Regions from separate parts of the Janthinobacterium sp. GW460-12-1-14-LB5 genome, predicted to be linked through region 1. Evidence: predicted binding sites of a transcription regulator. Region 1 holds the regulator's gene; the other holds the start of a gene.
The links. Region 1 encodes sigma-54, which starts transcription at its own class of promoters, with help from an activator protein. Its sites were predicted from a motif close to TGGCANGNAANCTGCTTT; they were not measured.
Positions count from the first base shown of each region.

Region 2: a site for sigma-54 is predicted at 1,786-1,803, ahead of prpB (methylisocitrate lyase). Genes of this name have one in related genera too.

Region 1 covers NZ_JBWKYD010000004.1:121,990-125,397, forward strand. The annotation lists gene AC07X6_RS05180 (3-hydroxyisobutyryl-CoA hydrolase) at 1-471, opposite strand, end outside; gene hpf (ribosome hibernation-promoting factor, HPF/YfiA family) at 599-961, opposite strand; gene AC07X6_RS05190 (RNA polymerase factor sigma-54) at 1,031-2,509, opposite strand; gene lptB (LPS export ABC transporter ATP-binding protein) at 2,514-3,269, opposite strand; gene lptA (lipopolysaccharide transport periplasmic protein LptA) at 3,269-3,408, opposite strand, start outside.
Region 2 covers NZ_JBWKYD010000010.1:116,928-120,335, forward strand. The annotation lists gene AC07X6_RS12460 (MBL fold metallo-hydrolase) at 1-762, opposite strand, end outside; gene AC07X6_RS12465 (hypothetical protein) at 940-1,176, shown strand; gene AC07X6_RS12470 (hypothetical protein) at 1,288-1,536, shown strand; gene prpB (methylisocitrate lyase) at 1,866-2,753, shown strand; gene prpC (bifunctional 2-methylcitrate synthase/citrate synthase) at 2,833-3,408, shown strand, end outside.

The DNA of each region.
Region 1 (3,408 bases):
AAAGTAACTGCCGCCCACGTCGGGGAACAGGCCAATATTGACTTCCGGCATGGCCATGCGCGTGCGGCCCGTGACGATGCGCAACTGGTTGCCGGGCCCGGCTTGCGCCACGCCCATGCCGCCGCCCATCACCACGCCGTCCATCACGGCGATATACGGTTTCGGATAAAAGTGAATGACATGATTTAACGCGTATTCTTCCGTAAAGAAATCTTCCAGCAGGGCGCTGCCGCCTTGCGGCGTGGCCAGGCCCGCATCGTAAAAGAAACGGATATCGCCGCCGGCGCACAGGGCCTTTTCGCTGCTGGAGCGGATCACCACGGCGTCCACCTGCGGATCGTCGCGCCAGGCCAGCAAGGCAGCGCTCAGGGTGCGCACCATCTCCAGCGACAGGGAGTTCAAGGCTTTCGGGCGGTCGAGCACGATGTGGCCCGTGCGGTTGCGGATGGAGGTCTGGACGAAGTCGCTCATGGCAGGCAGGAAAGAAGTGAGGATGGCGCATTCTAGCGCTTTCACCACGGATATTGCGTCCCGCAGGACGCAAAAAAGGGCGCAATGTGCGCCCTTAGTTGATCACAACTGGGGGAAGCCGGTGGCCTTAGACGGCGACGACGGCGTCTTCCTCTGAGTTGTCTGGCAGATGCTTGATCGCCTCTTTACCGTGCCCTTGCACTTTGGTTTTGTACTTCATCACTTGCCTATCGAGCTTGTCGATCAGGGTATCGATCGCGGCATACAGGTCGTGCGCCAGGCTTTCCACATAGACGGTCTTGCCACTCAGACGCAGGTTGACTTCGGCCTTTTGACGTTTTTCTTTCTCTTTGAGGTTATCCACGGTCAGAATCACGGCGATATCGATAACTTGATCGAAATGACGTTTCACGCGCTCCAGCTTCGTTTGTACGTATTCACGGATGGCTGGTGTCACTTCGAGATGATGTCCGCTGATGGTGAGATTCATACACACTCCTAAAGATGATCGGGTTCGTGCGGTCCATCGTATCCGGCCCGCAGAGGAACCGAAAAAAACTTACAAACACTTACGCAGGCTCACTGGCGGAATTTTCAATGCTTCCCGGTATTTGGCAACAGTACGTCGCGCAATCACCATGCCTTGTTCCCCCAGCATGTCCGCAATCTTACTGTCGGATAAAGGATTTTTAGGGTCTTCTGCTCCTGTCAGTTGCACGATCAATGCCCGTATCGCCGTCGATGACGCTTCGCCCCCCGCTTCGGTGGCGACATGGCTACCAAAGAAATATTTCAACTCGAACATGCCGTGCGGGGTCAGCATGTACTTTTGAGTTGTTACCCGCGAGATAGTACTCTCGTGTAAACCCAGTGTATCAGCTATTTCACGGAGCACAAGGGGGCGCATGGCAACGGCCCCATGCGAGAAAAAGTTCTTTTGTCTTTCTACTATCGCCTGTGCCACGCGCAGGATGGTATCGAAGCGCTGACGCATATTCTTGATCAGCCACTTGGCCTCCTGCAACTGCGCACCCATGGCGCCCTCGCCCTTGCCCTGCTTGAGCAAGTTGGCGTACATGGCGTTGACACGCAGGCGCGGCATGACGTCGTTGTTCAGGGTGACTTGCCAGCCATTGCGCGCGCGCTTGACGACGACGTCGGGCACCACGTAATCGGACACGTCCGAGGCGAACACGGCGCCCGGGTGCGGATTACACTGGCGAATCACCGTCTGCGCCTCGCGCAAGTCTTCATCGTCGCAATCGAGGGCTTTTTTCAGCTTGTTGAAATCGCGCTGGGCAAACCAGGCCAGGTGCTTTTCCACGATGACGAGGGCCATGCGCCGCGTCACCATGGCGACGTGCGGCAAGCGCCTGATTTGCAGCGCCAGGCATTCGGACGCATTGCGCGCGCCCACGCCCGGTGGATCGAAACTTTGCAGCAGCGACAAGGCCGTGCGCATCTCGTCGGCGTCGATTTCCAGCTCTTCCGGCAGGCGTGCCAGGATGTCGTCGAGCGATTCCTCCAGGTAGCCATTGTCGTCGAGCGCGTCGATGATCAGCTCGACCAGCGCGCGGTCGCGCAACTCGAGCACCGTCACGCGCATCTGCTCCATCAGGTGCTCGCGCAGGGTGCAGTGATGGGCCTCCAGTTGCGGACGCGAATCTTCATCGTCGGGCGCCTTGCCCCGGCTCGCCTCGCTCCAGTCGCTGTCGCCGCCCTCCGCGGCGGCCGGGCCCTCGCCCGCCTCGCCGTCAAACCCGTCCGCTTCGGCCGGTGCGGCGGGCGCCTCCTGGCCTGGCGGCTGGGGCGGCGCTTCGGCCGGCGCGGCCGTGGAACTCAGGGCGCCGTCGGACAGCAGGCGCAGCGAACGGTCGAGCGGATCGTCGAGGCGTTCGAGCAAGGGATTGTCCGTCAGCAGCTGCTCGAGTTCCTGGTGCAATTCCAGGGTGGATAATTGCAGCAGGCGTATCGATTGCTGCAACTGCGGCGTCAGTGCCAGGTGCTGCGACGTGCGCAGCTGCAATGATTGTTTCATTGGCTCACATGCGGAAGTGTTCGCCCAGATAGACCCGGCGTACCGACTCGTTCGCGATGATGTCGTCGGGGCGTCCCGACGCCAGCACCGAGCCCTGGTTGATGATGTAGGCACGGTCGCAAATACCCAGCGTCTCGCGCACATTATGATCGGTAATCAGCACGCCGATATTGCGCTCCTTCAAGAAACGCACGATGCGCTGGATTTCGATCACGGCGATCGGATCCACGCCGGCAAACGGCTCGTCGAGCAGCACGAAACGCGGGTCGGTGGCCAGCGCGCGGGCGATTTCCACGCGGCGGCGCTCGCCGCCGGACAGGGACAGGGCCTGGTTCTCGCGCAGCTTTTCAATCTGCAAGTCGGCCAGCAGTTTATCCAGGCGCTCCTCGATCTCGGCCTTCTTCAGGGGACGGCCTTCGACGGTCTGGATTTCCAGCACGGCGCGGATATTGTCTTCCACCGTCAGCTTGCGGAACACGGACGCTTCCTGCGGCAGGTACGACAGGCCCATCTGCGCGCGGCGGTGGATCGGCAGGCTGGAAATGTCCACGCCGCTGATATCGATGCTGCCGCCGTCCGACGGCACCAGGCCGACGATCATGTAGAACGAAGTCGTCTTGCCGGCGCCGTTCGGCCCCAGCAGACCCACCACTTCGCCGCATTCGACTTGCAGCGAGACATCATGCACGACTTGGCGCTTGCCATAGGTTTTTTGCAGCCCGCGAACGATCAGGGTGCTGCCACAACGGGTATTGTCCATTATTTCTTTCCTGGCGCGGGCGTAGCCGGCGCTTTCTCCGCCGCCGGCGCCTTGTTCTTCGGCTGGATCACCATGCGCACGCTGCCGCCATCGGGGGTGCTGGTGCCGCTGTCGGAATTTTCCATCGCAAACACTTCCT
Region 2 (3,408 bases), on a different contig from region 1:
GATCAGGGTCGGCATGTCCAGGGTGGCGTCGCGGCCCGTACGCATGGCCACGAATTGCTCTTCCGTGATGCCGTCGCGCAAGTGGATGTTGCTGGCGCGCTGTTCGGCCACCGTCACTTCCCAGCGCGGCGCGCGGCCGTTGGGCGGGTAGTCGTGGCACATGAACAGCCGCGTTTGCGGCGGCAGCGACAATAATCGCTGCACGGAGCGGTACAGCAGGGTAGCGGAACCGCCGGGGAAGTCGCAGCGGGCCGAGCCCACGTCCGGCATGAACAGGGTGTCGCCGACGAAGACGGCGTCGCCGATCTGGTACGCCAGGTCGGCCGGCGTGTGGCCGGGCACGTGCAGGGCGCGCACTTCCAACTTACCAATATGAAACACCTGGTCGGGCGCGAACAGCTGGTCGAACTGCGAGCCGTCGGCTTTGGCGCCGTCCTGGTGATAGACGGCGGCGAAGGCCTGCTGCACCGTCTGGATGGCGGCGCCGATGGCCACGTCGCCGCCCAGTTGCTGCTGCAGGTAGGGCGCGGCGGAAAGATGATCGGCATGCGCGTGGGTTTCCAGCAGCCAGCGGCACTGCAAGCCGTGTTCGCGCACGAAGGCAATGACCTTGTCGGCCGAGCCGGTGGACGTGCGGCCCGCCTTCGGGTCATAGTCGAGCACGGAATCGATGATGGCGCAGTCCTGCCCATCGGCCTCGTAGACAACATAGGTGACGGTGGCGGTGGCCGGGTCGAAGAAGGCTTGGATTTGTGGGGTCATCACGGCGAAAAAGTGCGGTCAGGGAATGGCATTATATCGCCAGAGTTCGCTAAAAAAATGCTGCAAATTGACATTTAACATGCGAAAAACAGATAAGCGGGCGCGCATGTGCCTGTCACAGTCGTGCGCACCCTGGCGCTTGCCGCATGGTAACCTCATTCTTCCAAGGAGGAATTCATGAACGATATACCTGCACGCAGCGAACAGTACCGGGGATTTACGATTTCCGTGACCCCGCAAAAGGATAACGACGATTTATGGGATTTTACCTACCGCCTGCAGCGCGAGGGTGAACCGGAAGCGCAGGCGATCGCGCGCAGCCGCACCCTGGGCGGTTACGCAGCGCCCGAGACCGCTTGCACGGCGGGCCTGGAAGTGGCCAAGACGGAAGTCGATAATCTGCTGCGTCCTTGAGCCAGCGTAAATCGTTTAGCCCGATTGCCTGCCGGCGCGTGAAACACATCGCTGCCGGCAGCGCTTCATGCTACGATTTCCACTATTGAGTCAGTCACCAAGGAGGCACCCATGGATAACAGTTCTAAAATTCACTATAAAGGCTGGGAAATCGTTCCCCTGGCCGTGCCCACCACCGACGGAAAATGGTCGGCCAGTTGCGACATCGAACGCGCCACCGCGGAAGGCCTGGAAGTATTCGAAGGTTCGACCATGCAGTTCGTGCGCGACGACGAGGAGGGCGCCATTGCCGCCGCCTGCGAAGAAGCCGTGCGCCAGATCGACAACATCATCGCCAATCCGCTGGTGCGGCTGGCTTAGCCCCTGAATTTCCAGCAAACCTGCAGCCGGCGCCCGCCGGCTGTTTTTTTATGCGCGCCCCCGGTGGCAGTCTCATATGTTTCATGTTTCAATGTTTCAAATGAAATGATTGAAACATATTTGAAACATCATTGACCTGAATCGTGACATCGCTGTTCCCTGGCGTGACAGCGCGTGCAGCGCCGCTGCGTGGCCATTTCCCTGGTTTTCACTGTGCCGTGGCACATTTTCCGCTCGGACGCATGGTGCTGGCACGGCATTTGCAATACCAATGCTCATAGCCACTCCATGAAACATTCGGGACCATCCGAAACCCATAAGGTGAACACATGACTCAATACTCAGCAGGTGCCGCATTCCGCAAGGCCGTCCAGGAAGAATCTCCGTTGCAAGTCGTCGGCGCCATCAACGCCAACCACGCCTTGCTGGCCAAGCGCGCCGGCTATAAAGCCATCTACCTGTCTGGCGGCGGCGTCGCGGCCGGCTCGCTGGGCTTGCCCGACCTGGGCATTTCCAGCCTGGACGACGTGCTGACCGATATCCGCCGCATCACCGACGTGTGCGACTTGCCGCTGCTGGTCGACGCCGACACGGGCTTCGGTTCGTCCGCCTTCAACGTGGCGCGCACGGTGAAATCGATGATCAAGTTCGGCGCTGCCGGCCTGCACATCGAAGATCAGGTGGGCGCCAAGCGCTGCGGCCACCGTCCGGGCAAGGAAATCGTCAGCAAGGAAGAGATGGTCGACCGCATCAAGGCGGCCGTCGATGCGCGCACGGATCCGAATTTCGTCATCATGGCGCGCACCGATGCGCTGGCCGTCGATGGCCTGGAAGCGGCACTGGAACGCGCCGTCGCCTGCGTCGAGGCGGGAGCCGACATGATCTTCCCGGAAGCCATCACGGACCTGGACATGTACGCCACGTTCGCCAAGGCCGTCAACGTGCCGATTTTGGCCAACATCACGGAATTCGGTTCCACGCCGCTGTTCACCCTGGACGAACTGCGCAGCGCCCACGTGGGCCTGGCCCTGTATCCGCTGTCGGCCTTCCGCGCCATGAACAAGGCGGCGGAAAACGTCTACCAGGCGCTGCGCCGCGATGGCACGCAAAAGAACGTCGTCGACACCATGCAGACGCGCATGGAACTGTATGAATCGATCAACTATCATGATTTTGAACAAAAACTGGACGCGCTGTTCGCCGCGCAAAAGAAATAAGCAGAAATAAGTAAAGAAGCAGGGACCGCATGCAGGTCCCGCAGTGACGCACCCGAGACTATTCAATCTGGAGAACACAATGACCGCACCGCAAGCCGCCACTTTCAAGCCTAAAAAATCCGTCGCCCTGTCCGGCGTCACCGCCGGCAATACGGCGCTGTGCTCGGTCGGCAAGACCGGCAACGATTTGCACTACCGCGGCTATGACATCCTGGACGTGGCCGACAGCTGCGAATTCGAGGAAATCGCCTATCTGCTGGTGCACGGCAAGCTGCCCACAAGCGCGGAACTGAAAGGCTACAAGGCCAAATTGAAGTCGCTGCGCGGCCTGCCGTCGGCCGTCAAGCTGGCGCTGGAAGCGCTGCCGGCCGCCGCCCACCCGATGGACGTGATGCGCACGGGCGTGTCAGTGCTGGGCTGCGCCTTGCCGGAAAAGGACGACCACAACGCGCCGGGCGCGCGCGACATCGCCGACCGCCTGATGGCGTCGTTCGGCTCCATGCTGCTGTACTGGTACCACTACAGTCATAACGGCAAGCGCATCGAGGTGGAAACGGACGACGACTCGATCGGCGGCCACTTCCTGCACCTGCTGCACGGCCAAAAACCGTCGGCGTCGTGGGAAAAAGCCATGCACACGTCGCTGATCCTGTAC